2 regions of the Carnobacterium sp. ISL-102 genome follow, and region 1 is predicted to be linked to the other one. Evidence: riboswitches for the same ligand, from Rfam matches in the RefSeq annotation. Region 1 holds a riboswitch; the other holds the start of a gene.
What was found. Region 1 has a riboswitch for FMN ahead of J7E16_RS02805 (ECF transporter S component). Riboswitches for the same ligand answer to the same signal wherever they lie in the genome.

Region 1 (15,771 bases):
ATAGAGCGAAACCCAATCAAAAATAGCTTGTTTCTCATTAAGTATATCTCCTACTAAAATAGCCATCTCTATTTCGATCATCAAATCCCCTAGCCATTTGCCAGGTTTTCTGTTTAGTACTTCTTTTAAATCATTGCCGTTTATCTTTATTTCTTTTTTGCTGTAAATTGGTAATTCTTCATATATCGAGTGAATAGAATCAAAATCAACTGGACGTCCTAGACATTCCATCATGGTCTCAACATCCAAAGCTATTTGTAGTCCAACCTGATAGAGGACTTGGCGATTGAAGTTATTTTTCAGACGATGTCTTAATGCAAATAGAGCTGATTTCACTAAATTGATTTCTTTTTTTGAGCATTTCCACTCTCTTAAAAATAATTCTGCTTCTTCCGTTGGTATATTTAGATAATGGATCAACAACGTCCAAGCAATGATTCGATTATCGATCACACAGTCTAGTTTAGCCAATTCTTCTAACTCTTTTTTATGAAGCTTCAGTCCTGGGCAATAACGAAATAAATTAGTTTGAATAAATAATGCTAATGCTTTTTTTCTCCCGCTACCTAATAAAAGCTTTATAAACTCAACTTGAATTCGCTCAACAGCTATTTTTTCAAGTAATGAATGATTTTTTTGGATGGCTAGTTCTGTTTTGCTATCCATATCAAAATCTAACTGACTAACAAAACGTACCCCACGCATCATACGCAATGCATCCTCAAAAAAACGTTCCTCCGGGATACCAACAGCTTTGATTATTTTATTTTCTAAATCATTCTGACCATCAAAATAATCAATAATTTTACCATCTCTATCCATTGCCAATGCATTAATGGTAAAATCACGACGTTTCAGGTCTTCCTTTAATGAGCGGACGAACTCAACGTTATCCGGGCGTCTAAAATCCTGATACGTTGATTCCGTTCTAAAAGTAGTAATTTCATAGGACTCATCTTTCCATAAAACCATTACAGTCCCATGTTCAATTCCTACATCAATCGTTTTTTGAAATATGAGCTTGATTTCATCTGGTTTTGCACTAGTAGCAATATCCACATCATTGATCGTCTTTTTTAATAACGTATCACGGACACTTCCACCTACAAAATAAGCTTCAAATCCTGCTTCTTTTATTTTATCAATAATCGGTAAGGCTTGTCTAAACTGATGGTCTAAAAAAATCATAAAAGATTTTCCAATCCATAGGCTATTTCATTTAATGACATTACCTTTTCACAGCCCAAAGCAACACCCGTCATAAAGGAAGACCGATCAAATGAATCATGGCGAATCAACAGACCTTCACCGACACTCCCAAACTGAACTTGTTGATGAGCAACCAGACCAGGTAAGCGTACACTATGAATTTTCATGCCTTCGTAATCTGCTCCACGAGCCCCTTTGATTGTTTCTTTTTCTTCTGGATTGCCTTGAGCATGATATCCACGTTCTGCAAAGATCATTTCAGCCGTTTTTATTGCCGTTCCGCTTGGCGCATCTAATTTGTTATCATGGTGCATTTCAGTTATTTCAACATCGGGAAAATACTTAGATGCTTTAGCAGCAAACTCCATCATTAAGACAGCTCCGATTGCAAAATTAGGCGCAATCAAGCCACCAAGTTTTTTTTCTTGTGCTAATTTCTGAACTTCCTTTACTTCACTTTCTGTAAAACCAGTTGTGCCAACCACTGGTCGAATCCCATGTTCTAAAGCAAAATAAGTATTTTGAAAAGCAACTGCAGGAATAGTGAAATCGATCCATACATCTGCCTGAACTTCTTTTACCAAGTCTTCTTTATCTTGAAAAACACGTACATCTGTATTCGAAAACTCACTTATCTCATTTAAGTTTTTTTCAACAGAATGAGGGTCAAATACCCCCACTAATGTAAATTTTTCATTCTTTATTACCATCTTTGTGGCTGTTAAACCCATTTTACCTTTAAAACCTGCAACTACGATATTGATCATTTTATTATTTCCTCTCAATCGGTTTCTCAACCGCTAATTAAATTTTATTTTATTTTACCTTATTGATCGCCTAGGCTAAATGACTATCCACCTCTTCATTTAACCGGTATCTTACCCTCTAAGTCTACCAAAAAGTGAGAAGGTTGCAAGACCTGTTGCTTGTTTAAAAAAAAAAATGTATTCTTTATAAAGTAAATAAAGTCTGGAGTGACGGTATGATAAACGAAAAGATAGCAATAAAAGATTTATTTATTATAACAATTGGCTGTGCACTTTATGCATTTGGATTAGTGTATATCAACATTGCAAATGAATTAGCTGAAGGTGGTATGACCGGGATTTCACTTCTATTAAGGTATTGGTTTCAAATTGACCCAGCACTTTCTACATTATTATTAAATATCCCAACTATTTTGATTGGATGGAAATTATTAGGCAATCGTTCATTGATCTATACAATATACGGAACGACCATGTTATCTTTCTTTCTATACATTTGGCAAAGAACGTCTATTGCAATCAATATCGATAATGATCTTTTCATAGCTGGAATATTAGCTGGTTTGTGTGGTGGAGTAGGCAGTGGTATGATCTATCGTTCTGGTGGAACAACTGGTGGGAGCGATATTCTTGCTCGAATTCTTGAAAAGAAAAAAGGTATTTCGATGGGCAAAACATTACTGGTCTTTGATGTTTTCATTCTAACCTTATCTCTTACTTATATAGACCTGCCTCATATGATGTATACGTTGCTTGCTTCTTATGTATTTTCTAAGATCGTTGACTTTATGCAAGATGGTTCTTATGCCGCAAGAGGATTATTAATTATCTCAGATAAAAATGATACGATAGCTGAAAATATTATGCTTGAGATGGAACGAGGAGTAACTTTCTTTAAAGCCGAAGGTGCTTATTCAAAAGAAGAAAAAAAAGTTTTGTATTGTGTCTTGGGCAGTCATGAAATAGTAACAGCTAAACGAATCATTCACGAAACGGATCCAAAGGCTTTTCTTTCTCTTTTGACGGTACACGAAGTTTTAGGTGAAGGATTTTCATTTGATCCTAAACCTAAACAACCTCTTTTCAAAAAAAAAGCCACCCTTTGATATAAAATACACCCCAAAAGACCGATTATTCTTCTGAATTTTGGGGTGTAAATCAATGGTTTGGCTTTTTTTGTTCATTTTTTAAGTCATCTTCAATTTTTTTTAATTGATTAGATAATTGAATAAATTTTTCTCGGTCTTCTTCTTCTAAAGATAAATCGATTTGATGTAATGTGTTCTGTTTGCGTTCAGTTAATGACAAAGTTTCAAGTGCTAGTTCAACTTCCTCAATGAGTTTCTCGCTAATCGTTTCATTCCATTTAAAATAAGGGTTGTCTTCTAATACGGTAAGATATTCGGCAGATTTCCAAGGATTTGAAAAAATCAACTCAATATACATCTCTTCTTGCCAATTTAATCTAACTTCATGGAAAGCCTGTTCCGGATCACTAAACACTGTCCCATTTTTATAAAATAGAAAAGGTTCGTTACTCATCCCCGTTGTAGACATCATCATACCTCTTGGAGTTTTTTCTGCAGCTTCAACAAAATGGACTTTATTTAATACAATGTCATGATTTAATAGGTAGTTTAGGATCCACATAGATTCTCTTCTTTTCAATTGATGTCTATCTAAAAACCAGCTAAGAAAAATCTTTTTAGCTTCTAAAGAAATTTGGATGCTCATGTAAAAACCTCCTTGTCTTACCCTTTCTCTCATTATAACTTAATAAATTAATAGTTGCTATTAATTTCTTCTAGCATTTCTAATATTTCTGCATCTGCTGGTTCCAGAAGTAAATAATCAGTTATTGCGTCTTTGATAACTATACGCTCTCCTTCTTCTCGTAGAAAATAGATATACGATTTCAAGAAATCTTTATTTCCTCGAAGAGCTGGATAAGCTTTTTGATAAGCCGTTCCTGCTGCAGGATATTCTTCCAATCCTTCATTTGCTAAAGCTAAATTCCAATAGAATTGAGGATCGACTTCATTTTGGATCAGAATTTTTTGAATCAGCTCGACTGTTTCATCATAACGTTCTTGCTGCAACAATAAGTTAGTGTAGGCCAACTGGATACTTGAATTTTCCGGGGCAAGTTGAATAGCATTTAAATAATAATTTTCTGCCAACGTCTCATTCTCTAATTTAATTGCTATATCAGCTCCATAATAAAACAGTTCATAATTGTATTGGTCGACTCTCAAACCTTCTTTAATAGCTTCTAAAGCCTTATCTAGTTCATTTTCTTCTTCTAATCCTTTAGCTAAATAGGGATATAAAGTTGTATAACTCGGATCTAATTCTTTTAGTGTATTCAACGTTTCGATTGAACGACGGTATTGTTTGTCTTGCAAATAGGAAAATCCTAATTGAAATAATACATCGATATTTTCCTTTTCTTCTAAACTTTGTTCTAGATATAAAATAGCTTGTTCTAGATCACCTAGAGAACTATAAGAACTACCGCAACGAGCTGCAAGATTGATTCCAGAAAATTCAGCAAGACCTTGGGCCATCAATTCTTCGTATCCATGAATCGCTTGAGCATATTTTCCCATTGAAAAATGTAATTCTGCTAATGCAAAATCAATGACCTTCTCATCAGGTACGATTTCCTTCGCTTTGAGAAGCTTTTGCTCACTCACTTCATAAAGACCCTGAACTTGATACAAATCAGCTAAAACAAGCAAAGATTGAGGATAAACAGGACTTTCTTCTGAAACTTCTATTAACCAATCCATCGCTGTTTCTAATTCGTTCGCTTCAATAGCTATTTCTGCCAGACCTACTCTCAATTCATCATCTTCAGGATACTTTTCAAGTAAGTGTAAATTTATTTTTTTTATTTCATTTAAAAAGCCGAGTTGGTATAGAGAATCAGCCAAAATATAGAGCTCTTCATCTGTATCTTGAGTTATAGCTTTTTCAAAATAATTCATCGCTTCATCTAATTGATTTTCTTTAAGTGAATCAATCATCATTTGTCCGTATGACATGTCAAAAACCTCTTTCATTTAATAATCTTCTACTTGCTTCATTTTACCATACATTAAGAGGATTAAAACCCACAGCAGCTTGTTTACGATCCAAATAAAAAAGAGCTAGTGCAAAGCACTGGCTCTTTTTTATTTGTGATTTATTTAACTGCGTCTTTAAGAGCTTTACCTGGTTTGAATGCAGGCACTTTGCTTGCAGCAATTTGGATTTCTTCCCCTGTTTGAGGGTTACGACCTTTACGTGCAGCACGATCGCGCACTTCAAAGTTACCAAAACCAATAATTTGAACTTTTTCTCCTTCACTTAATGAAGTTTGAATTGATTCAAAAACAGCATCTACTGCTGAAGTTGCATCTTTTTTAGTAAGACCTGTTGAAGTTGCAACATTTTCGATTAATTCTGCTTTGTTAGCCATGTGTATTTCACCTCCCTCGGAAAGAAGAATTGATGCATTATTTATAAGCAAATAAACATCATTTAGACATTTTTGAGTGGCCCAAAAATGAATTATTGCGAAATGTAAAATTAGTAGTTCTAAATGACATTTCTTTTAAAAAGATATCATACAAATACTGATACTGCAATGATTTTCAATGCATTAAGCGATATTTTTAAGCATTTTTCAAATATTCAAAAAATTATTTGAAACCCCTTAAGAGTTATGTTAAAATGCTCCGTTTATTAATAACTCTTCACTCTTATTTTCTTCTTCTTATAATAAGATGAATAGGTGTTCCTTCAAAAGTAAAGGCATCACGAATACGATTTTCTAAGAAACGAGCATAAGAGAAATGCATCATTTCTGGTTCATTTACAAATACAACAAAAGTTGGCGGCTTAACTGCCACTTGAGTAGCATAATAAATACGCAATCTTTTCCCTTTATCTGTCGGTGTCGGGTTCATAGCTACTGCATCTAATATGACTTCATTCAAAGTAGCAGATTGAATGCGTAGATTTTGATTCATACTTACTCGCTCAATGATCTCAGGGAGCTTATTTAGGCGTTGTTTCGTTAAAGCTGATACAAAAATAATTGGTGCATAGCTCAAATATAAAAATTCGCTTCTAATTTGCTCTTCAAATTTTTTCATTGTGTGGTTGTCTTTATCAAGAGTATCCCATTTATTTACAACAATGATGATCCCTTTTCCAGCTTCGTGAGCGTACCCGGCAACCTTCTTATCTTGCTCTCTGATACCTTCTTCAGCATTCAACACACACAAGACAACATCTGAACGCTCAATTGCTCTAAGAGCTCTTAAAACACTATATTTTTCAGTGTTTTCATAGACTTTACCTTTTTTTCGCATTCCAGCAGTATCGATCATAACAAACTCAGTACCGTCTTCACCCATAAACTTAGTATCAATAGCGTCACGAGTTGTCCCAGGGATTGCTGAAACGATTACTCGGTCTTCTCCCAACATGGCATTTATAATAGATGATTTTCCAACATTCGGTCTGCCGATCAAACTGAATTTTATAACAGAATCATCATATTCTTCTTCTGATTCATCTGGAAAATGGCTAATAGCTGCATCTAATAGATCTCCAATTCCTAGACCATGACTTCCTGAAATTGGGAAAGGTTCCCCTAATCCTAAAGCGTAAAAGTCAAAAATATCATTACGCATTTCAGGATTATCTACTTTATTTATTGCTAACAAAACTGGTTTTTTTGTACGGTGAAGAATTCTTGCTACATTCTCATCCGCATCAGTTATGTGTTCCTTTACGCTTGTGATAAAAATAATCACATCTGCTTCATCCATAGCTATTTCAGCTTGATGTTTTATTTGTTCCAAAAATGGTTCGTCACCTAAGTCGATCCCGCCTGTATCAATCACATTAAATTCTTTCCCTAACCATTCTGCTGGCGCATAAATACGATCACGAGTTACCCCTGATACATCTTCTACAATTGAGATACGTTCTCCAACAATACGATTAAAAATAGTTGATTTTCCTACGTTAGGGCGACCAACGATGGCTACAACTGGTTTTGCCATTGTTTTTGCCTCCTTTTTTTTATTCTCTTGTCAGTTTATAGAAATACCTTAAAACATGCAAGCTTTTGCTTAAGGAATAAGGCAAAATCTCATAAATACCTTATTTATTTGATTTATTTTTATTAAATAACACATAAAAAAGGACACGAGAACAAAAATTGCTCGCATGCCCTTTTTTAAAATTCGTAATTACTTGTCTTCATCTGTTGTGATATCAGATAGTTGATCGCCAAGAATATCGCCTAACGTAAACCCGGTATCTTCTTCAGGCATATCGTAGTTCGTTTCTTCTTGCTTTTCTTTCGAATGGTTGGGCTTTTCTTCTAGTGCTTTAATACTTAAAGACAGACGTTGATCTGTTGGATTTACTTCTAAGACTTTCACTTTAATTTCATCACCTTCACTTAAAATCTCATGCGGTGTTGCGATGTGATTGTGTGAAATTTGCGAAATGTGAACGAGTCCTTCAACACCTGGGAATACTTCAACAAAAGCTCCAAAGCTTGTTAAACGCTTAACTAAGCCATTTAAAACAGAACCTACTGCAGCACGTTCTTCAATACCATCCCATGGTCCAGGTAGTGTATCTTTGATAGAGAGCGAAATACGCCCTTCTTCTTCATTTACAGAAAGAACTTTAACATCGATCTCTTTCCCAACAGTTAATACATCTGCAGGATCTTTAACATGTTCATACGCAATCTGCGAAATGTGAACAAGTCCATCTATGCCACCAAGGTCAATAAATGCTCCGAAATTTGTTAAACGAGCAATTTCCCCTTTTACAATTTCGCCTTCAACCAAATGACTCAACAAATCTTTTTTCTTTTCTTCATTTTCAGCTTCAACAACCGCTTTATGAGAAAGGATCAAGCGGTTTTCACTTGGTTCGATTTCAACAATTTTAAATTTTAAGGTTTGTCCTTTGTAACTAGAAAAATCTTCTACAAAATGGACATCCACCATAGAAGCAGGCACAAATCCTCTAACGCCGACATCTACCACCAAACCACCTTTTACTACTTCTGTAACTGGCGCTTCAATAATTGATCCTTCATCAAACTCCGTCTGGATTTTTTCCCAAACCTTCTTAGCATCAACACGACGCTTAGAAAGTAAAAAGCTGCCATTTTCTTTTTCTTTGATTTCTTTGATTACTACCAAGTCAACGATATCTCCAACATTTACAATATCTGTAACGTTTTCAAATGGTGCAGCTGATAATTCATTGTTAGGAATGACCCCTTCAACCCCACCACCGATAATACCGACTATAGCTTGTTTATTATCTTGAATAGTTAAAATTTCACCTCTGACAGTATCACCAATATTAATTTCTTGAACATTATCCATTGCTTCCATCATTGATTCTTGTTCGTCAACTTCATGGTTTTTTTCATTTTCCGTCATATGTTTGCCCTCCTATAACTAGCCAATAAAATTCTTTCTCCTTATATTTTAACCAATATTTAAAAATATTGCCACAAAAACGATTTAGAAAATAAAAAGAACGCTATTTTGAAAGCTTAATATGAATCATTTCTCTAATTTTTTCAACAACTTGTTCAATAGATAAACTAGTTGTATCTAAAAGAATGGCATCTTCAGCTTGGATGAGCGGCGATACCTCGCGATGAGAATCTTTGTAATCCCGATCAGCTATCTCTTGCTTTAAAACTTCCAATGGAGTTGTTATACCTTTACTCATATTTTCTGTATAACGTCTTTGAGCACGTTCATCAACACTCGCTATAAGGAATATTTTAACTTCTGCTGTTGGCAATACAGCCGTCCCAATATCTCGTCCGTCCATAACGACTCTGCCCTGTGCAGCTATTTCTTGTTGGCGTTTAACTAATTCGCTTCTGACTTCTCCATGTGCTGAAACAGCAGAAACTAAATTTGTTACATTTGGTAAGCGAATCGCTTCTGTGACTTCTTGACCATTGACAAATACTTTTTGACTATCTCCATTTGCCTCAAAGGAAATCGTCATTTCTTTTAATAATTCTACTAGTCGTTTTTCATCTGTTACTTCAATATTTTTTTCAATTGCTTGATGCGTCAACGCACGGTACATCGCTCCAGTATCGCAATAAATGTAGCCCAATTCCTTTGCCACTATTTTAGCAACTGTACTTTTCCCAGCAGATGCCGGACCGTCAATTGCGATTCTTATTGTCTTTTCCAACTTTTCGTCCTACTTTCTTATTCATATTAAAAAGGCTAGGTTTACCCTAGCCTCCGTTTTGATTATGGAAATAAGGCTTAACATGATATCTATTTTACTTTTAAAACAGTTCCTATACTGATTGAATCACCTGACACCCCGTTTAAAGATTTTAATTCATCAGTCGTCATATTATGATCCAACGCGATTCGATAAAAGTTATCTCCTGCTTGAACGGTGTAAGTATTCGTTGCTTCTTCTGTTTCTGGTTCTGGTTCAGTTTCGGGTTCTTCTTCAATACTTTCTATTTCCTCAATGATTGGTTCTTCTGCCACTTGTGACTCTGGTTCTTCTACTTTTGTCGCTTCACTCTCAGACTCGGATGAATCCCCTTTGACGCTATCACTTTCAGATGAAGCTTCTGATTCTACTTTTGATTCTGATTCAGATTCTTTTGAACTGCTCAGTTCACTGCTGCTATTTTCGGTAATAATCATTCTTTCTTCAGAAGAGCTAAGCGTTTTATTGGTTCCGGCATCTTCATTAGACCACCAAAAATACGCCAATGTTGGTAAGATAAAGATCAATGCTAAAAAAATAAGTAATGAGGTTATAACAGGATGCACACTTTTTTTAGCTTTTTTTCTTGCCGTTCTAGAAAACTTATCATCTACAAAATTATCATCATCATCAAATTTACGGTTCCATGCATTTTCTTTTTTAGGGTTATTTTTAGAATTTTTTTTACTCATTTTTTAGTACTCCTCCTAAACCAAAATCACTATTATTGTATCATTTTTACATAGAGTTGTCTTATTAATTTCCAATTAAAAATAATTCCTTTAAGGTCTCTTCTGGATTTTTTTCTTTTTCCGCTATTTTTTTTTGTTTCAAATCAGTTTCCTTATAACATTCATTGATTTCCATATTGCAGTTAGAACAACAGAGAGTTGGTTTTCCACTTGCTTTTTCATTAAAATAGTGTAAAAGAAAAGCTCTCTTACAGCTTGATGTTTCAGCATAATCTACCATGTAATATAATTGTTGCTGTTTATAAATCGTTCTGCTCTTCACTTGATTTTTGGCTGCTTCAACAGATAAATCAGATTTCAAATAATTTTCTATCAATTGCTTTTGCGTAGGGCTGCAACTGCCTTCTAATACTTCACCTTTTTTATAACTATATTCTAACATGTCAATAGTTGGTAAAGTATATTCTTGTAAACGGAGTTGGATCATACCATCTCCTGGTTCGTATAATAAAAGTGCAAGACTAGGTTCTCCATCTCTACCACATCTTCCAACCTCTTGTAAATAAGCCTCTGGACTGCCTGGCAAATGAAAATGGATCACAAATCGAATATTACTTTTATTTATTCCCATTCCAAAAGCACTTGTCGCGCAAATGATATCGATCTCATCATGAATAAATTGCTGTTGTATTTTAATTTTATCTTCCGCTGCTATATCTGAATGATAACTTTCAGCGGCCATAGCCGTTTTATTTCGAATCAATCCAGCAACTTCTTCAGCTATCTTCTTACTAGAAAAATAAATAATTCCCGGCTTCTTTAATTTTTGAATTTGATTTATTAATTGTTGTTTTTTATCATGATCACAAATCAAAGTAGAAAAAGCAATATTTGACCGATCGACGGAATAAATAACTTGCTTTGTTTTTTCATGATCTATCTGCAGAGACGTTAAAATTTCTTCTCTGACCCGTTCTGTAGCTGTAGCTGTTAAAGCCATTGTTAAAGGAAAGTTTAGTTGCTGACGAATGATACCTAAGTCTGAATAATCAGGTCTGAAATCTAATCCCCACTGAGAAATGCAATGAGCTTCATCAATTGTAAAAAGACTAATGGAAACTTTTTTAAGATAAGACATGACATATTCCTGTTGGAGCATCTCTGGTGAGAGAAAAATAAATTTATAATCAGATAAATGGTTTAGCACCCATTCTTTTTCACGTGCATCCATTAAGCTGTTAATAGCAGCAACTCTTTTTTCACCGGTCAACTTTAATTGTTCAACTTGGTCTTGCATCAAAGATAATAAGGGAGAAACGATCACCACAAGACCATCTAAACAATATCCGGTCAGTTGATAACAAAGGGATTTCCCCATCCCTGTTGGCAGCATAACCAATGTATGATTACCATCTAAAGCTGATAAAATCACTTCTTCTTGCCCGTCCCTAAAAGAGGTATAGCCAAAATAGTTCTCTAAATTTTTTTTTATGAGCTCTCTATTATCCACGGACACGACTCCTTTCAACCTGAATTAAGCGGTACCAATAGAAGGGGGCAGATGGCATTCTGCTTGTTAATTCCTCATACGTTATTTCTTCATGACTATTAAATAGTCCATTCAATCGTTCATACTCATCCTGAGGCATAAAACTAGATACCTTAAAATCTGGAAAAATAATAGCCAATTCAATAATGTGTTCTGAAATCGTGTTCAGCTTTAATTTCCTTTGCACAGCAATTTTTTCAACAGAAAGTCCTTTTTCCAAATAATGGGCCGTTATTTTAGTACTTTGACTAAGACTGCTGAAACGATCCCCTACACATTCTTGATAAACGAGATAAAAAAATGGGTATTTTTCTTTATTTTCAGCAACTTTTTCCATCAACTGAATAATGGCATTTTGAAGTAAAAAGGCTATTTCAATTGGCTCAATACCATATTTGGCTGCTAATTGAGTACTTGTTTTACCAATTTTTTCATGTCCTGTTAATTGTGATACGATCATTTCGGCATCGATCGTATCCATTTCTTTTAATACTTGGATCCATTCTTTTCCATAAGAAATAGCAAGCTCTTGTTTTTCTAATTGATTTCTTTTTAACCATTTTTTTACCCAAAGCTGTGTTTTAAACTCTTTTTCAATTGGTAAATAGTGATTATTTTTATACCGTAACTCCGAAAGAACTTGGGTCAAAAATATTATTTTTTTCCAAAATTCCTTGGTAGCCTTCCCTTGAGTTAATTGATTTAAACGAGTTGGGTAAAAATGTTTTGAAAAATAACTTTCTATTTCTTTCTTTCCTTTCTCACAAAGGTAAAAATCCTCATCTGCTTTTTTTGCTTTTATCCATCCTTTGCTAATAAAAAGCTGCATCATTTCATCGTACTGTTCACGCTGTAAATATGGGAAAATTGAAAAAAAGTTTATCGCATGATAAGAATGAGCCTTAAACAAAATCGAGGCTGTTCTTTTTCCAACTAAAATATGGTAAAGCGTTGAAGGTTTAACAGGATGCTTTTTAGAATATAATGAGAGACAGAAATACTGAATATATAGCGATTGTTCCAAGATATCCACCCACATTCTGATTGCATTTAAAAAATTGATTGTAAAACATATATATTGTTAAATCTAATATACCAAAAATAACTATTTTTAGGGTATTCTTTTCTAATTTTAAAAAAATATTAATAACGAAAAGGTTAAATAGCTGGATTATTTGACAAATAGTATGAATACGTCATCAACTATGATAGAGCACACTTACCTACTTATACTAAAAATCATTCAGCCAATATTTCAAAAAAAAAAAAAAGAAACCGCAATTTCTACGGTTTCTTTTTTTATTTAAAACTAACTTTTGTCATTTGATTACGGAATAACCAAGTTTTTAATTTTGCAAAGAGTAAGATAAATACTGTGCTTACTATTGCCCCTTTTACTATATTAAAGGGTATAACACCCATTAATAAATAATCACTAATAGATCCTACACTAAAGTTTAATACTTTTAAGTATAAAGGAAGTAATAAGAAATAATTTACAAATGATAGAATAATTGTCAATGATGCAGTTCCAATCACATTTGCAAAGATAATATTTTTCGTATCATGAATTTTAGACTTCATGATCAAATAAATCGGTAACGTATAAGCGACCGAAGCGATAAAACTTGCAGTATCCCCAATCGGATATCCTGCATCACCGCCCGTTTGGATGTAGTGAAGCAATGAACGAATAAACGCGATCATTATCCCTCCAACTGGACCGTATAAAAACATACCAACCAAAACAGGAATATCACTAAAATCTACTTTTAGAAAAGTAACTCCTGGAATTATTGGAAAACCAAATGAAATCAAAATGGTTGCAAAAGCGGCTAACATAGCTATTCCCACCATTTTTTTTGTGTTACTAGTTTGCATAAAAATCCTCCTAAAAGGATTCATCAGCCTAGGCATTTCTGAGTTTATTTAAATAAAAACAATATAAAAATGCTCGTTCTAATTATCTTTAGGTAGATAACTAAACAGAGCACTTGAACAATGATACCTATTCAAATAAACTCCATCTTCTTTATCCAGACTTTACTGTCGGTACTGGAATTTAACCAGTTCAACTAAATAATGCTATTTAGTTCGTGGACTTTACCACCGGTCGGGAATTACACCCTGCCCCTGAAGACGAATCTTTATATTTTTTTTAACACTTTCATTGTATACCATAAAAGAATAAAAATCAATGATTCTATTTACTTTTAATTAGTAAATCAATCTAAATAAGGTAAATGAATAATAAATTTTGTCTGTTCGTTTACCACACTTTTTACTTCAACAAAACCATTATGCGCTTCTACTATGTTCTTTACAATGGATAACCCAATGCCTGTTCCCGTTTTATTCTCTTTCATTACCATGCGAGATTTATCTGCTTTATAGAAACGATCAAATACATAAGGAATATCTTCTTCTAAAATTCCTGTTCCATTATCGATGACTTCAATTAAAACTTCATCCATAATTTTATCTAAGTGTACCCAAATTTCTACTTTTTTCTTTTCTTTTTTTGTCAAACTAGTATGTCTGATAGCATTATTGATCAAATTTACGAACACTTGATTCATTTTATCTTCATCCATAAAATATGAATTCAAATTTGAATCGAGCTTTAATTCCATTTGGATATTATTTTTTTCGGACATAGTAGCAAACCGAGTGAATAAGTTTTTGAAAAAATCTTCAAAATAAACATCCATTTTTGTCAATTTGATAAACCCGGCTTCCATTCTAGAACTATCGAGCATTTCATTTACCATCCGATTCATTCTAATCGATTCTTCTCCAATTATTTTAGCCATTTCTTTTTTTTCTTCTTGCGTTTCAGCCACATCATCTAAAATAGCCTCACTATATCCTTGTATCATAACTAAAGGGGTCCTCAATTCATGAGAAATATTATTTATAAAATCATTTCTCATAATATCAAGCCGTTTTTCTTTTGTTATATTTTGAATGGATACTAATACACCACGTACACTTTCAAGATTTTCATCAAAAAGCGGTATCAAGGTTATTCTATAATAGTACTCTTCGATATTATTTTCATAAATTACTTTTTCAGGAAATTTTATAACAGAATCGATTCGATGCTCTAACACTTCAGGTATAACCGTTTTCATTACTTGATTTGATCGGTATAAATGTTGTAAAAACTCATCTCCAAGTGGATTAGACATTAATAAAGTTTTATCTTGGTTGTAATACAACACCCCGGTAGAAATAGAGGTCACAATATTTTCCAATAATTCTTTCTCTTGTCTAGTTGCTGCTCCCGTAACTTCCAATGACTTACCCATTTTATTCATAGCTAAAGCCAATTGAGCTAATTCATCTTTATAATTCGATTGGGCTTGTTTTGAGAAATCGTTCTTAGCATAATCATAAGCTATATCTCTTAATTGTTTTAAAGGTTTTCCAAGCCTGCGTTGGAGGTAGTAAAATAGTAAAATACCTATAATAATATAAAGAATAGCATTGATGGCTGACCATGTTTTCATTCTACTATATGTGCTGTTTAAAAATGACAAATCTCCATAAATATATAACTGACCCTCTTGATCATTAAAATTAAAATCTTGTTTTTTTAAGATATACGGTGTGTTTATCTTTCCATTAAAACTGGTTTTATCTACTATTAAAAAATTTTCATCACTCGCTAGCGCAGTTTCGAACTTGCTAGTTGCTTTGATTTGATTAAAGTTATTTAATTGTTCCTCCAAATAAATATTTGAAGAATAAATCAAGGGTTTATCATCTAATTTCACGATCAAAGACAAGTGAGGATCATAAGCTCTTGATTTGTTGATATTTTCTATTAAAAAACCTGGATCTTCTTCTAGAATACTAACTAGAGAGTTAATTGAACTTTCAAAATCGTTCATATAATTTTCTTCTATATTTTTTTTATAAATTATTCCATATACTTGCGTGGCAGTAAATAAAAAAAAACCTATAGCTAACATCGTTGCCAGCCATGTACGCGTAACTAAACTACTTAGTTTAAACATATTTTTGCCTACTTTTCAGATTCTTCTGGAAAAGAATTAAATTTATATCCCAGGCCCCAAACGGTTACAATCATTTTGGCAGCTGGCTCTGAGTATTTCGTTAATTTTTCTCTCAGTCGTTTAATATGAGTATCTACCGTTCTTAGATCGCCAAAGAATTCATATTTCCATACTTCGCGCAATAACTGCTCTCTTCCAAAAATCTGATCAGGGGATTGTGCTAAATAAACTAATAAATCATA
Region 2 (15,771 bases), on a different contig from region 1:
TGGCACAACGTCCGTTTTAAGTAAATAATCGATCAATTCATGATTCCATGTATGTGGATTTGATTGAATTTGGTTCACTGCCGGTTGAATACGAGCAAAGTTATGCACAGTTTCCAACATCTCAATGGTAAAATTAGATACTCCTATCGACTTGATTTGTCCTTTATCCACAAATGATTCTAAAACTTCCCATGTATGTTTTAACTTTTCTTCATCTTCGATCGGATGATGGATCAAATATAAATCGATGTAATCTGTTTTCAAGTTTTCTAAACTCTTCAATACCGTTTTTTCAACGGATTCTTTTGAACCAATATAAGCATTGTCTGCAGGAATTTTTGTTATAATATAAAATTTTTCGCGAGGTATACCGCTTTCAAGAATAGTTGTTCCAACTCCCGCTTCATTTCGGTAAGAAATAGCGGTATCTATTAAGCGGTATCCAGCTTTTATAGCTGACTTCAACGCACTGAAATCTCCATTCAATTCTCCATTGTATCGGTTGCCTTCTTTACCATACGTATTCGTTCCCGTTCCAACTGCTGGTATAGCTAGTCCATTTGCTAAAGTGATCGTTTGCATTGGCTCGTTCCCCTTTACTATTTCCTTAAATTACTTCTCTACTCTAATAATAAGTATTCTAATTGTTCTAAGTCAAGTTTCAAGTGTTCTTAGATTAAATAAATCTATGTAAAATTAGTTACAGTTGTTGCTCAAATAAAAAAAACTGCTTCTCTATTAGATAGAAGCAGTTTTTATCAAACATATTTTATTAATTATTCAGCAACAGTAGTTTCTCCAGTAACAGTACCTTCATCTAATTTTGCAGCATCCATTAATTCTTGAGAATCAAATGTTACGTCTCCTTCAACTGTCGATTCAAAAAGTTCGAATCCTTCAGCTTTTACGATAACGTCTCCAACGAATGTTCCATTTTGGATTCTAAAGTTAGGTGATTCAACAGTCATCATAGGTGCTGTTAAAGTAAATTCATCCGTTACATTGCGGTCTTCATCTTGAGCATACAATGCTAATTTACGGTAAACATCTGTACTTTCATCATCTTTGTCGTAGAAAGTCCCAGCAACAATTAAATCTTCAGATACAGTAACGTCATCTGTTATAGCATAAATCCAAGTACCTTCTGCACTAAGTCCTGCCACTACATCTGCAGGGTCATTACTGATTGACGCAGTTGTAACTACTTCTGCACTTTCTGTAGTTGAAGAAGCCATTTCTGCACTCTCTACAGTTGAAGAAACTGTTGAAGCATCTTCTGCTGTTTCTTCATTATTGCCACAACCTGCCAAAATAATAAGTGATGCACAAACTCCTAAAAATAAACCTCTTTTTTTACTTGATTTAACCATCATATTTCCTTACCCCCAATTTTTTTTATGCGTTTCCAAAGCTACCAACACAATTTTTGAAGAAGAATTCAAACGTATTAATACCTTTAGTTATATCATACAATATCTTTGTGAATTGTTCAACTTGTTTCGCTTAAAAAATAATATTTTATTGTTTTTGTGACAGAAACCGGAGAGTATTCTTCTCTTTTTTCAAGGACCCGTTTATCACTTTATTCCTTTTTAAACTAGCTTGACTTGAAAATACTGGTTATATTTACTCTTTATACTGTTATTCTCTAGATTTTCAGTTGATTACTACTCTCTGATATCATGCTAACTTTCCTTATCTATTCTTCTAGTGAACTACTGCACATAAAAGCCAGTTTATCAATGCCTGCCTACAGGAGACTAAGTATACTGTGTTTCTTGCTAATTTTCTAAAACGTTAACCAGGTTAAGGATCATCATTTGCTTATGGAGTATCCCATAAAAAATCGGCTACTAGTGCATCTACTTGAGTATTTTCATGCAGTTGACTATGATAGGCTTTTAATCCAGTAATGACTTCGTAGCGGTACTCTACCCCATTCGTTTGCATTAAATGACTAATAGCCAGTCCACTTTTGATTGGAACGATACCATCTCCTTCTGATTCATCTTGTATGTCCCCCACGATATTCAGCATTGTCGTTTCTTTAGGGTAATTCTGGATACCAGCAGCAAAATCTCTGTACCGCTCACTCATGACCAAAGGACCATTCTGGTTCAGCTCGTCAAGAGTCTGCTCTTCATTGCCTGTCACAAAGTCATTAAAGGGTGCACCGATTGCAACAAATCTATTGACCGTTGGAAGAGAGCCCTCACTCCCATAGGTGATCAGATACCTTAAACTGCTCACCGCTCCCATAGAGTGACCGACTAAATTAACTTCATCGATTTGGTGCATGTTATTTAAATAGGACAACACAGCTTTGATCCAATCAGCTTGGTTCCATTCATTGTTTTTACTGTCTGCAAATACTACCAGGATCAATGGGTTATTTGTTTGCTCTTGCCATTCACCTGTTTCAGAAACACTGCCATCCGGCTGAACGGTTACAGTTAAAACTTTCTTTCCAAAACTAAGGGCTTCAAAACGCGACACCATTCCACTAAAGGTGCCTTCTGATCCTTTGTAGCCATGAATAAACAACGTTGGAACGGCTATCTTATCTGGAGTCAGCGGCTCAGACGAGTCACTACTGGAAAGACTGATTTCACTGGTATCTATTGAATTGGATGCAACCGGTACTTGACCTTCTTTAACAGACTCCGTTATTTTCTCATTTCCACACCCCATACTTATAAAACCGAATAAAATAACTAGGAAAGAAACTAGAAATGACTTTCTCATAAATTACCCCTCCTGACTGCTTTTCACCTGTATCATGAATTCTCTATGCTAATTTATTAAAAAACTTATACATCTCAATTGTTTAACGAATAGCGTTGGTATTACAAAAATTCTTCTGGAATAAGCGATTTTACTTATACCTCAGAAGCTTCTCAATTTACCCATTTATCAATTAAAAGTTATAATATATCTTTTATACTAATGGAAACGATACCTTTTATGCAATTTTAATCCCATTATTTTGTACTGTTACTCTTGCCCAGCTTCTAAATAACGGTATAGGTTACTATCCATTGGTGTTATAAATTTTAGAAGCATTTCAACAACTTTTTTCTTGCCACCATTTTGAACAGGTTTTTCTAATTCAACAATAGACTCTTTTAACGGTATCACTTCACCTAAATAATAAAACTCAGTTCCTTCATTATCTGATTTTTTGGCAAAAACGCGTATATTCCAGTCATCTGGGTGCATTAATTTTTGAACTTCAGGGGAGTTCATCGTTCTAGGCGCTTTTGTGAACCACTTCATTGTTGAAGTATCCAATAGTTCATCTTCATAAGCCATTTGTGCCCCTGAAAAATTCTCTCCTTTTTTGAGCGTTACAAAAATAACAAATTCTCCTTTGCTTGCTGTATACCCACCAATATTTTGATCAACCATTTGTTTTTCCCAGTTCAATAGACGCAGGACATCTTTTCGCTTATATTTTTGATAGCGTGTTAATGGCTCTGAAGAATTATAGCTTGTTGACTTGAGTTGTCCAGTTAAAAGAATATCTGTCATCAAATGGGTAAAGTAATCATTTGTCATTGCTTGTTTAAACAAAAACGATAAACCGACTTGATCATTCGTCTTCTCAATAAATGATTGTCCTTTATAAGTGGAAGCAATCGAACCGGTATAAAAGTCCAAACTTAATGTATTTAAAACAGAATTCACCATTTCATCAGTTGCTAGGACACCGTGCTGTTCAAACAACTGATGAATTTCTTCTAATGTCAGATTTTTTTCAGGCTCACTCATCATTTTTTGTAATAAAATTAATTCTTGTTTACGCATCCCAGGTAAGAGTTCGCGTGAAGCAATCGTTAAAAATCGATTTTCCATTTGGCAAAGGATTCCTTCATTTTGTTTGATATTAGCTAAAAAGTCATAATAGCTCGTCTTTTTATTGGCTATCAAGACAGGATCTAACGTTTTTTGTTCTTGAAAGTCTTTCAGGTATGGTACTCGTCCAAGACGGTTGAAGAGCAGTTCAAAGGTCTTTTTTAATTCGCTCATGCTATCCATCGATACTTGATTGATTGACGAGAAAATGTGTTGTTTTGCAATTCTTTCAAAATTCACAGAGGAAACGCCTGAAATAAAATTGGTATCAAATGTGTCTTTACGTAAATTATTCTTATCTCTGGACATATCTCCAGACAACGCCATTGGAATCATATAATTATTTTTATAGTTACCGATAAAATCAATCACAGTGACATATTCTTTTGAAGAATCTTTTCTTAAACCACGCCCTAATTGTTGGATAAAAATAATGTTGGAGGCTGTATTTCGAAGCATTACCACTTGATTGATTTTTGGAATATCAATACCTTCATTAAAAATGTCCACGGTAAAGATGTATTCAATTTCGCCATTTTCTAACCGTTGAACTTGTTTTTCTCGTTCGTCTAACGAATGATCTCCAGAAAGATAAGAACTAGGATGGTATTTTTCCGTGAATAATAAGGCTAAAGCCTTGGCTTCTTGTTTACGACTGCAAAAAACTAATCCTTTGGGCGTATTACCAGAACAACCATAGTAATCAAGTTTTTCTAATAAATAAGTAGTCCGTTCTTCTTCAATTAGATTCTTCAAATCGGTGGCTTCAGATATCAGTTCACCATTTTTTTCATAATCCGTGACCCCAAAATAATGAAATGGACAAAGCATTTCTTCTTCTAACGCTTCTTGAAGACGGATCTCATAAGCAATATTGTAATCAAATAATTCGAAAACATTAAACCCATCCGTTCTTTCTGGCGTTGCAGTCATTCCTAATAAAAAATCCGGTTGAAAATAATCTAGTACTCTATGATAAGATTGAGCTCCAGCTTTATGAACTTCATCGATCAATATGTAGTCAAAGTGATCTTTAGCAAACTGTTGTAGAACAAGATCTTTTGAAATCGTTTGGATCGTTGCAAACAAATAATTTGCACTTATTTCTTTTTTATTTCCAGAAAGAATACCAAAATTTTCTTTATTCCCACCAATAATTCTTTGATAGTCACTTTTTGCTTTATTCAAAATTTGTTCTCTGTGGACTATAAACAAGACTCGTTTTGGTTTAGCCTGCAAGACATCAAAAGCCGATAAATAAGTCTTACCAGTTCCTGTAGCAGAAATGACCAATCCTTTTTTTGCTCCAGTTTCTCTTAATTCTTTCAAATTATTCAATGCCATTTTTTGCATTTTATTCGGTGTGATATAGGCGATTCCTTCATCAGTTAATGTCTGTTCCTGAATATTGTTTACTTCTCTAGAAAAAGTCATAGGTTGATAAGTTTTTTTATAATTACGAATCCATTCATGCGTCAGCCTTTGAGCTTCTTGCCATTCTTGATCCATATGCACTTGTATCTCTCGCAACATTTGACCATGTTCGTACGACGTTAATCGAACATTCCATTCGTAATTGATTTTTAATGCACTCATCGTTAAATTCGAACTGCCGATGATAAAAGAATGGAACCCTTGTTGCTTAAAAAGGTAGCCTTTAGAATGAAATCCTTGTTGCTTTGAAATACGTACTTCTATATTCGGTATCTTTAATAAATCTTCAAAGACAGCCGGTTGGTTGAATGCTAAGTAAATTGAAGTCACTATTTTTCCTTTGATTCCCTGTGTATGTAAATCTGCTAGTTTGGTTTTTAATGCTGCTAATCCAGCTTGAGTTAAAAAAGCTACAGAGAAAAAGAATTCATCACAAGAATCTAATTCATTTTGTAACACATTTAGCATAAACTGTTTGTTCTTTGAGTCATTAATAATAAATTTTGGATCATACAAAGAAGCTCCAACTTTATGATCAACGAAAGCTTTTTTCAAAGATTGCTCTAAAATATCCGTCATAAGCTTACCTTTTCTTTCATTAATTTTTCAACTGCTGGTATATCTGCTGGTGCCCATTGTAAGCTATTTAGTTCTACTGGCTTTAACCATTCCACTGCACTATGTTCAGTCAACTGTGGCACACCTTTTTTCAGACTACAAATGAAGGTTGTTAAGTTTACTAATCCGAAATCATATTGGTAGCTGGTTACTTCAAATTGTTTAGCTTGGACCTCTACTTCGATCCTTAATTCTTCTCTTAATTCGCGAATCAAAGCCTCATGAGGCGTTTCACCGACTTCAATTTTACCGCCAGGAAATTCCCACATGTGTCCCAGAGATTTATCTTCTCCTCTTTGTGCACACAAAACCATACCATTCTTTATGATGATAGCACCTACAACATTTATAGCTTTCAATAGATTCACTTCTTCCTTTTTATTTCATATTCTCATTTTATCATTAGCGTTCTTAACTTTAAAGATCAAGTTACTAGAAAAAAACTACTTATATAAGCAAACGATTCTTTTTTATTCTATTGCAGATATGAATAAATCCACAAAAAAAGCCTAGAACTCAAAAGTTCTAGGCAAAAAGTATCAATCAATAAGTAGATTGGATTGGCTTTATTTTTTCTTTTTAAAAATTGACTTAGCAGCGCGTTTCATAACATCCATGAAACTTAAGGACTGTACCATATGACTTGGCTCTACATATTTTTGGATAGCTCGAAGAACTTTCTTAGGATCTTTAGAAGAAAAAGTAAACGTTCCTGATTTCTTCGTTTCAATCGCATAACGTGGGATCCATTTCCCCTTAAATACCACAGAGGCGATAACTTTTTCTACTTCTTCCCACGGGATTTGGATATATTTACGAGCGTCACGGGCATTAAAAAATTCGAACCCATTATCACCAATCATAATTTTCCCATAGTCTGTTAATCCCGTAAAAGCGGTGGCATCTATTACCAAGTCTACCTGTGTATTAATTGATTCAACCATTCTATCCGCTCCATTTCTTTAACTTGTTATATTCATTATACGTTGTTTCAAATGATTTAGGCAATATAAAAAGTGGCTGAGAGAATCCCAGCCACTTTTTATATTGAGACTATTAGCGCTTCACAGATTTCAAATATACTTTATATTATAGAAGTCCGATTACATGTCCAACAATTCCGACTACGAATAAGCCAAGAATAATTACGATTGGGCTAACTTTTTTCTTAAGCAACCACATACAACCCATTGTTAAAGCTAATGCAGCTAAACCTGGGATCAATTGATCCAAGTTGTTTTGTAAAGTTGTTACTTTAGTACCTGAAAGTGCCAATCCTGAGTTTACTTGTTCAAAAGCTTGACGAACACCTTCACCGCCATTAGGAAGTTCATCCCATACAATAAATGCTCCATCGTCTAATTGAACTTCAGAAACAACTGGTTTGAAACTAATCGATACCCAACGCTGTACCAGTGATGCCAGTACGAACATACCTAGAATTGATGCACCTTTTGTAATATCTTGTAATAATCCGCCTGAAAGATCATCAGTGATTTTAGAACCAGCTGTATAGCCAAGTTCTTGTGTATACCACATGAATCCCCAACGAATTAGGTTCCAAGCTACGAAGAAAATGATTGGTCCAAGAATACTTCCACCCATTGCTAATGATGCTCCTAGAGCACCTAACATCGGACGTACAGTAAACCAGAAGACTGGATCGCCAACACCGGCTAAAGGACCCATCATCCCAACTTTAACCCCTTGAATTGCTACGTCATCAACTGGTGCGCCATTAGCACGTTCTTCTTCAAGTGCTAATGTAACTCCAAGAATTGGTGAAGCAATATATGGGTGAGTATTAAAGAATTCCAAGTGACGTTTTAACGCTGCTGCTCGGTCCTCTTGAGTTGAATATAATTTTTTAATTGCTGGGATCATTGCATATGCCCAACCACCATTTTGCATACGTTCATAGTTCCAAGAACCTTGGATGAACGTTGAGCGCCATGCTACGGATAAGCGATCTTTTTTTGTTAACTCAATTTTTTCTGCCATGTCTCTTCTCCTCCTTCGGAATTAATAATCGTTTAAGATATCGCCTAGTGGGTCACCTGAGCTGCTTCCGCCGCCATTTGATGAGCCTCCCATTTTAGAAAGGTTCAAGTAAATTAGAGCAAGAGCTACGCCAATTGCACCAAGAGCAATAAGTGTTAGTTGTGAAATAGCTGCTACTACAAAACCGATAATGAAGAACGGCCATACTTCTCTTGTTGCCATCATGTTGATTACTAATGCATAACCAACCGCAACAACCATTCCTCCACCAATTGCCATACCTTCAGTTAACCATGCTGGCATTGACTCTAAGAAAGATTGAACAGTTTGTGCTGGGATGAATAAAAGTGCTGCTGCAGGAATTGCAATACGAACTCCTTGCATAGCTACTGCTGATAGATGTAACATTTCGATTTTTCTGAAATTACCATCTTCAGCTGCGCTATCCATTAAATGTACGATAGGTACAGCTAATGTACGAACAACCATTGTTAAGAAAAGTCCTGCTACTGCAAGTGGAACCGCAATTGCGATCGCTGCTGGAACTCCGGCAACGCCTTGTCCACCTAATACTAAAATAATTGCTGATGCAACTGATGCTAATGCAGCATCTGGTGCTACGGCTGCTCCGATGTTTGCCCAACCAAGTGCAATCATTTGAAGCGTTCCGCCAAGAACAATACCTGCTGTCAAATTACCAGTTGCTAAACCGATTAATGTACATGCCACTAGTGGTTGATGGAATTGGAATTCGTCTAAAATCCCTTCCATACCTGCTAGGAAAGCAATAAGAATTACTAGAACCATTGATATAATACTCATAATAGGCCTCCTATTTAATTTATTTTTATTTTACTGCACGTGATAATTCATTTTTTGCTTTTTTAATAAGGTCTTCCATATTAGCGCTAGAATCATTTGGTACTTTACGTACATCAAATTTAATGCCTTTTGCTTTCATTTCTTCAAAAGCTTTTACATCTTCTTGTCCCATAGAAAGAACTTTATTAACGACAACTTTACCAACTGAATGTGCTAGAGAACCAACGTTAACTTCTTTAATGTCTACGCCGCCTTCCATAGCTCTGATAACATCTTTTGGATTTTCGAATAACAATAATGCTTTCGTATTTCCAAAACGAGGATCCTTAGAAATTTCAATCATTTTATCGATTGGAACAACGTTAGCTTTAACTCCCGGAGGTGCTGCCTGTTCGATCAATCTTTTACGAAGATCATCTTTAGCTACTTCATCTGAAACGATAAGAATGCGACTTGGTAACACAGATTTTGTCCAAGCTGTTGCTACTTGACCATGCAACAAACGAGAATCCACACGTGCCAATACTATCTTGATTTTACCGTCACCTAATACTGTACCTGGTGGGATCGAACCTTGAACTGGTGCAGCAGCTGCACTAGCAGTTGGTGCTGGTTCTAATTCTTCTGGTCTAATTCTTACGCCTTCTTTTGCTGTTTCAATAACATGTGCTGCAATTTCTTGAGCTGAAGTCATTGATAGACGAGATGCATAAGCTTCAATTACCATTGGTAAATTCAATCCAGAAACGATTGCCCATTTATCTTTGCGTTCTTCAAACAATGTGTTAGCTTGATTAAATGGAGTACCTCCCCATAGATCAACTAAGAATAATACTTCATCTTGATCGTCAAATGATGCAATTGCAGTTTTCATTTTTGCTTTTACATCTTCTGGGCCTTCACTTGGCATAAGGGTAATAGCTTTAACATTTTCTTGTTCTCCAAAAATCATTGCGCCAGATTGCAAGATGCCTTCAGCGAATTCGCCATGGCTTGCTAGTATAATTCCTACCATACTTCTACCTCCTAAATAATTTATTTCTACTTTTATAATTAGACTCGACTAACAGAATTGATTTTTTTCTTTTTATTAGTTTTTGTCTAACCTTCGAACACCTTACTAATTGCTAACACCACCGCCACCTTTCATTTGCAATCTAACCGTTTACAGTTTAGATCACTTCAATAGTATTATTAATATTGTCCATTACTTATTATAATGCAAATATCGTGCCAACTTTAGTGTATCGATCTGAAAAGCTTTAAAACCAGCATTTAAAAGCGGAACAAAAACATATTACTGATACACTAATTAGTGTATCAGTAATGTGTTTTTCGTTTTTTAACTTTTTTATCTTTAGTGTATTATTTGAATTCTAGGTTTACAACATTTTTTGTAATTCTTGGATATCATTTATTCTTATATCTGATTTCTGCAGTTCTTCTTCTGTTCCAAAACCATAATTACAGCCTATAGTAACTATATTATGGTAGTGGCCAATTTCAAAATCATGTATGCGATCTCCTACAATAAGAAATTTTTCTTTATATTGATCTCTAAATTTCTGGAAAATGTCGTATTTAGGGATATACCCAAAAGACTCTGTACAATACATATCAATGAAGTAATGATTTAACTGAAAGGCTTGCTGATGTGCTTTCATATAATCATTGCTGCAATTACTTAAAAAAATAAGTTTATATCCCTTACTGTTTAAGTAAGCCAAAGTTTCTAAAGCTTTTGGATAGAGTATCGCTTCTTTTGCAAAAGCTTTTTTTAATAAGGTTTCTCCTATGATTTTTGAAGCTGCTTTTTGGTATTCAGCAGCTAAATCAGGCATGAAGTTTTCCCACATATCTTTACTGCTATACCCTAACCATTTAGTGATTTCTTCGTCTTTCCAATCTTTTGGGACAGCCTTTTGATTATCGATCAAGTAGTTGTAAGCAATTTTAAAAGCAGCAATATAGTTTGCCGTACTATCTTGTAAAGTACCATCGTAATCAAAAACAATCGTCTGAATGTTCTTTAGTCTTGGTTCATTCATGATCAGAACTTATATAGCTTTCAGTAAATTAGCCATTTCAATGGCTGAAACAGCTGAGTCATACCCTTTATTTCCAGCTTTAGTACCAGCGCGCTCAATTGCTTGTTCAATATTATCTGTCGTTAAGACACCGAACATTACAGGTACACCTGTGTTCATTGCAGCTGTAGCTACTCCTTTTGAAACTTCAGCACACACATAATCATAGTGCGATGTAGCTCCCTTGATCACAGCTCCTAAAGTAATAATAGCATCATACTTTCCTGAAGCTGCCATTTTCTGTGCAACTAACGGGATCTCATAAGCTCCGGGTACCCAGACAACTGTGATTTCTTCCTCTAACATACCGTGTCTTTTCAACCCATCCACTGCACCACTCAATAATTTTGAACCAATAAACTCATTAAACCGTGCAACTACGATTCCTACTTTTAAATCTTTAGCAATTAATTGTCCTTCGAATACGTTCATTTTTTATTCCTCCAGTTAAGCTATTTTTTTAGTCGTGCATATTTCTTTATTTTAATAGTTCAAATAATGTTTCATTTTTTCTTGCTTGGTTTTTAGATAGGCTTCATTTTCTCTATAAGCCTCCATTTGAAGCGAGACTCTTTCCACAATATCTAAACCATATTTTTTCATACTTTCTACTTTCAGTGGATTATTGGTCATCAGACGCAGTTGAGAAACACCCAAATCATCAAAAATTTGTTTGCTTTCATAGTATTCTCGCATGTCAGCTGGGAAACCTAGCGCCAAGTTCGCTTCGATTGTATCGTATCCTTGATCTTGAAGTGCATATGCTCTTAGTTTATTGACCAATCCGATACCACGACCCTCTTGTCGCATATACACCAAAGCACCACGACCTTCATCAGCAATGTGTTTCATTGCTGCATCTAACTGTTGACCACAGTCGCATTTTTTAGAACCAAACACATCACCTGTTAAGCATTCTGAATGGATACGGCAAAGTACTGGCTCCCCATCGCTAACATCACCCATGACCAAAGCAACATGGTGTTCACCCGTAATTGCATGTTCATAGCTGTAAATCTCAAAATCGCCGTATTTGGTGGGTAATAGTGCTTTAGATTGACGGAAAACAATCTGTTCTTTGGTTTTACGATACTCAATCAAGTCGGCAATCGTACCGATTTTTAATTGATGCTCTTTGGCCAAATCCAACAACTCATTTCTCCTTGCCATTGTTCCATCTTCACTCATGATCTCACAACATAACCCAGCAGGTTGTAACCCTGCTAAACGCATCAAGTCGACTGTTGCTTCTGTATGTCCATTCCGGACCAATACACCTCCGTCAACAGCTTCTAACGGAAACATATGCCCTGGTCTTCTAAAATCTTCCGGTTTTGCATCATCGGAAACTAACCTCATAGCTGTCAATGATCGTTCCACAGCCGAAATCCCAGTTGTGGTCTCTACATGATCTACTGAAATAGTAAAAGCTGTTCCATGGTTATCTGTACTATCCAGACTCATTTGTGACAAGCCTAACTTTTTAGTATAGCTTTTGGCTATGGGCATACAGATGAGACCTTTAGCATAACTAGCCATAAAGTTCACATTAGCTGTTGTAGCAAACTCAGCAGCACAGATAATGTCTCCTTCGTTTTCTCTATCTTCATCATCTACCAGTAATATATTTTTTCCAGCTCTCAAATCGGCAAGTAATTCTTCAATTGTATTAAACATATCTCTCTCCATTCTGTTCTAAAAGAACCCATTTTCTTTTAAAAAGCCTTTCGTTACTTGACTCTTTTGAACGCGCTCTTTCGAATCTATTCCTAATAACTTTTCGACATACTTTCCGATCATATCGCATTCAAGATTGACGGTGCTCCCAGGCTGCTTCTGCAGCAAAACTGTTTCCTCTCCTGTATGCGGGATCACAGAGACTTGGAAAGACTGGTTATCCACAGTCACGACCGTCAAGCTTACACCATCAATAGCTATGGAGCCTTTTTCAATAATGTACCGTAACAATTCAGGACTTGTTTCAACCGTGATCCAAACAGCGTTGCCATCACGTCTAAATTCTCTTATCTGACCTGTCCCGTCGATGTGACCACTAACCATATGTCCGCCAAGCCGAGTTGCCAAACTCAATGCCCGTTCCAGATTGACGTAACTTCCAGGAGCTAATTCGCCTATGTTAGTCCTTTTCAAGGATTCGGACATGACATCCGCCTCAAAAAAATCTTTTTCTATTTTTGTCACTGTCAAACAAATACCGTTTGTCGAGATACTGTCTCCGATATGCGTTCCTTGCAACACTTTTTGACCTTTAATTCTAAGAACTGAGGACTTTTCAGCTTGTTTGATTGATTTAATGATTCCCATTTCTTCAATAATTCCAGTAAACATATATTACCTCCGATCAATCGATTTTTACTTATCCATATATCCTTCCAAAAACAGATCCTCTCCGACCATCACAGCCGTCAACCGATTGATTTGGAAAGCATTTTTTAATGATAGGATACCTGCTCCTTCAACAGCCGTTTTAGCATTTTTTCCTCCGATTATTTTTGGTGCAATATAGGTTTGTATTTTGTCCACAATATTTTCTTCCAAAGCCGAAAAGTTTAAGGTAGCTCCGCCTTCCAACAGAATACTATCGATACCCATAGCACCTAATGTTCTCATTAATTCTCGTAAATTTACTCTCCCAGATTTCTCTTTGGTCATGATGACTTCAATACCCATTTGCTTTAAGCTCATTAATTTTTCTCTGTCGGCTCTTTTAGTAGTGGCGATAATTGTTTTAGCTTTATCTTGATCCGTCAATATGGTTGAAGCAATCGGGATCCTTAGCTGACTATCCACAACGATTCTGACAGGATTGTTGCTGTTTGGAATTCTAGCAGTTAATTGCGGATCATCTTTAATAACTGTTTCTACTCCTACCATGATTCCAGACAATTCATGTCGTAGGAAATGTACTTGTTTTCTAGCTTTTTCACCAGAGATCCATTGCGATTCGCCAGTCACCGTGGCGATTTTACCATCTAAGGACATCGCATTTTTCATAACGACAAAAGGTTCTTTAGTGACAATGTATTTTATAAAAATCTCGTTCAATCGTTGGCTCTCTTCTTCTAACAGACCCGAGACTACCTCAATCCCATTCTTACGAAGCCTTTCAATTCCTTTTCCAGCAACTAGCGGATTTGGATCGAGTGTTCCCACGACTACCCGCTTAATTTTCTTATCTATCAGTAAGTCTGAACAGGGAGGAGTCTTCCCAAAATGGGAACAAGGTTCTAGTGTGACATATAGCGTTGCTCCGCTCACATCTTCTTTTGTTGATGCGATAGCATTTACTTCCGCATGTGGCTGTCCATATTTTTCGTGATAGCCTTGTCCGATAATTCTTCCATCTTTCACGATCACAGCTCCAACTAAGGGATTCGGGGCTGTCCAGCCTTTGCCTTTTTTTGCTAGGCCCAGTGCCATTCTCATATATAGTTCATCCAACACTCTCACTCCATTCAAAATAAAAAAGCCCAAAGAATTAATTCTCAGGGCTTTTGTCATTTTTGTTTGCAAGGCTCAACAAATAAATCCGCATACACTGTACTCGGTTACTTTTGAACTCTTTAAACTTTGTCTTCGCTTTATCCAGACTATACTGTCGGCTTCGGAATTTGACCGAATCTGCCTTACGGCTCGTGGGCTTTACCACCGGTAGGGACTTGCACCCTGCCCTGAAGACTATTCAATTTTTACAACTCTACACAAAAAAGCCCCAGACTTTTACATCCAGGGCTTCGACTTATGGCTAAATAAGACTATTTAATAGCTGCTTAATAAACTAATGATTCCCATAAATCTTAAAATAAGACCTCAGTTATCCAAGTTTTTCTGCAATCGATTTGTCTTCGCTTTATCCAGACTATACTGTCGGCTTCGGAATCTGACCGAATCTGCCTTACGGCTCGTGGGCTTTTACCACCGGTAGGGACTTGCACCCTGCCCTGAAGACTATTTAATTTTATAAGGTAAGAGTATCTTGAAATACAGTATATGTCAATATTTTTTCAGTTTTAATTTTCTGACACCTTTGTTAAGGAGCAAAATGTGCAGCCACAACTAACTTTGGCTCTGTTAGATATCTCTTTTATTGTAGCCTATAAACCCGACGCCAGAAAGAACTATACCTACTATACTCAACGTGCTCAAAGGAAACCAAGCAAGTTCTTCATTTGGAAGTTGCGGTATGTGGTAGAAAGCTGATAAATTATTCAACCACGCTGGAAATTCGAGTAGGTTGCCCAGATAAAGGACTAAAAAGGTAAAAAATACGTAGGACCAAACTAAAATCGCTCCCTTAGGGAAAGCTCCTACTAGTAATGTCGTTAAACCCAGCACCACCCAAATAGCTGGAATATAGACAAGTGAAGCCATTAAAATGGTCCCTAAATCAATACTTTTTTCCATTACTTGACTTGCCGAAGCATACAGCCCTAGTCCAATCAACAATTGCATCACTATTGCTGTAAAAAAAGCTACGGCATAGCGACTACCCAAAATTTTATTGCGAGAAACAGCTCGGCTATAAAAGTTGTCCGTTCGTCCTTGCCTTTCTTCTTTTTTTAATTTTAACAAGATAGAAATGCCAGGAATAGCTGCAAAAACAGACACGATACCGATCAATAATGTGACAAATTGTTCTGTCATAGAAGCAGTCGTACTATCTGATAAAATCCCTTGGACCAATTCAAAGTCTGAGAAGTAAGTTTCTAAGTCTCCTAAAATGGCACCGTAAGCAATACTCATTAAAAAAATACCAATAGCCCATGAAATAATGGTTCCTTTTTCTAACCGCCAAGTTAAACCAATCTGGCTTTTTAAAAAAGATGAGGCCTGGATTTTTCCTTTTCGATCAGGCAGCAGCCCCGCGTTGATATCTCTTTTATGATCCAGATAAAAGGCACCTACCAATAAAACTGTAGCTCCACAGACCAAA

Region 2: another riboswitch for FMN. It lies ahead of ribD (bifunctional diaminohydroxyphosphoribosylaminopyrimidine deaminase/5-amino-6-(5-phosphoribosylamino)uracil reductase RibD); the one in region 1 lies ahead of J7E16_RS02805 (ECF transporter S component).

The regions. Positions count from the first base shown of each region.
Region 1 is NZ_JAGGRF010000003.1:239,027-254,797, forward strand. It holds gene J7E16_RS02745 (CCA tRNA nucleotidyltransferase) at 1-1,188, opposite strand, end outside; gene dapB (4-hydroxy-tetrahydrodipicolinate reductase) at 1,185-1,976, opposite strand; gene J7E16_RS02755 (YitT family protein) at 2,192-3,082, shown strand; gene J7E16_RS02760 (ReoY family proteolytic degradation factor) at 3,135-3,710, opposite strand; gene J7E16_RS02765 (tetratricopeptide repeat protein) at 3,758-5,023, opposite strand; gene hbs (non-specific DNA-binding protein Hbs) at 5,164-5,439, opposite strand; gene der (ribosome biogenesis GTPase Der) at 5,723-7,036, opposite strand; gene rpsA (30S ribosomal protein S1) at 7,226-8,446, opposite strand; gene cmk ((d)CMP kinase) at 8,550-9,227, opposite strand; gene J7E16_RS02790 (LysM peptidoglycan-binding domain-containing protein) at 9,317-9,958, opposite strand; gene J7E16_RS02795 (RecQ family ATP-dependent DNA helicase) at 10,023-11,468, opposite strand; gene J7E16_RS02800 (YpbB family protein) at 11,461-12,531, opposite strand; gene J7E16_RS02805 (ECF transporter S component) at 12,807-13,388, opposite strand; FMN riboswitch at 13,529-13,652, opposite strand; gene J7E16_RS02810 (sensor histidine kinase) at 13,733-15,529, opposite strand; gene J7E16_RS02815 (response regulator transcription factor) at 15,538-15,771, opposite strand, start outside.
Region 2 is NZ_JAGGRF010000005.1:20,906-36,676, forward strand. It holds gene J7E16_RS05105 (aldo/keto reductase family protein) at 1-582, opposite strand, end outside; gene J7E16_RS05110 (polymer-forming cytoskeletal protein) at 777-1,373, opposite strand; gene J7E16_RS05115 (alpha/beta hydrolase) at 1,825-2,745, opposite strand; gene J7E16_RS05120 (DEAD/DEAH box helicase) at 2,995-5,868, opposite strand; gene J7E16_RS05125 ((deoxy)nucleoside triphosphate pyrophosphohydrolase) at 5,865-6,266, opposite strand; gene J7E16_RS05130 (DUF956 family protein) at 6,474-6,851, opposite strand; gene J7E16_RS05135 (PTS system mannose/fructose/sorbose family transporter subunit IID) at 6,997-7,908, opposite strand; gene J7E16_RS05140 (PTS mannose/fructose/sorbose transporter subunit IIC) at 7,930-8,730, opposite strand; gene J7E16_RS05145 (mannose/fructose/sorbose PTS transporter subunit IIA) at 8,756-9,745, opposite strand; gene J7E16_RS05150 (HAD family hydrolase) at 10,113-10,778, opposite strand; gene ribH (6,7-dimethyl-8-ribityllumazine synthase) at 10,788-11,249, opposite strand; gene J7E16_RS05160 (bifunctional 3,4-dihydroxy-2-butanone-4-phosphate synthase/GTP cyclohydrolase II) at 11,301-12,494, opposite strand; gene J7E16_RS05165 (riboflavin synthase) at 12,513-13,166, opposite strand; gene ribD (bifunctional diaminohydroxyphosphoribosylaminopyrimidine deaminase/5-amino-6-(5-phosphoribosylamino)uracil reductase RibD) at 13,191-14,264, opposite strand; FMN riboswitch at 14,407-14,521, opposite strand; FMN riboswitch at 14,676-14,791, opposite strand; gene J7E16_RS05175 (ABC transporter permease) at 14,910-15,771, opposite strand, start outside.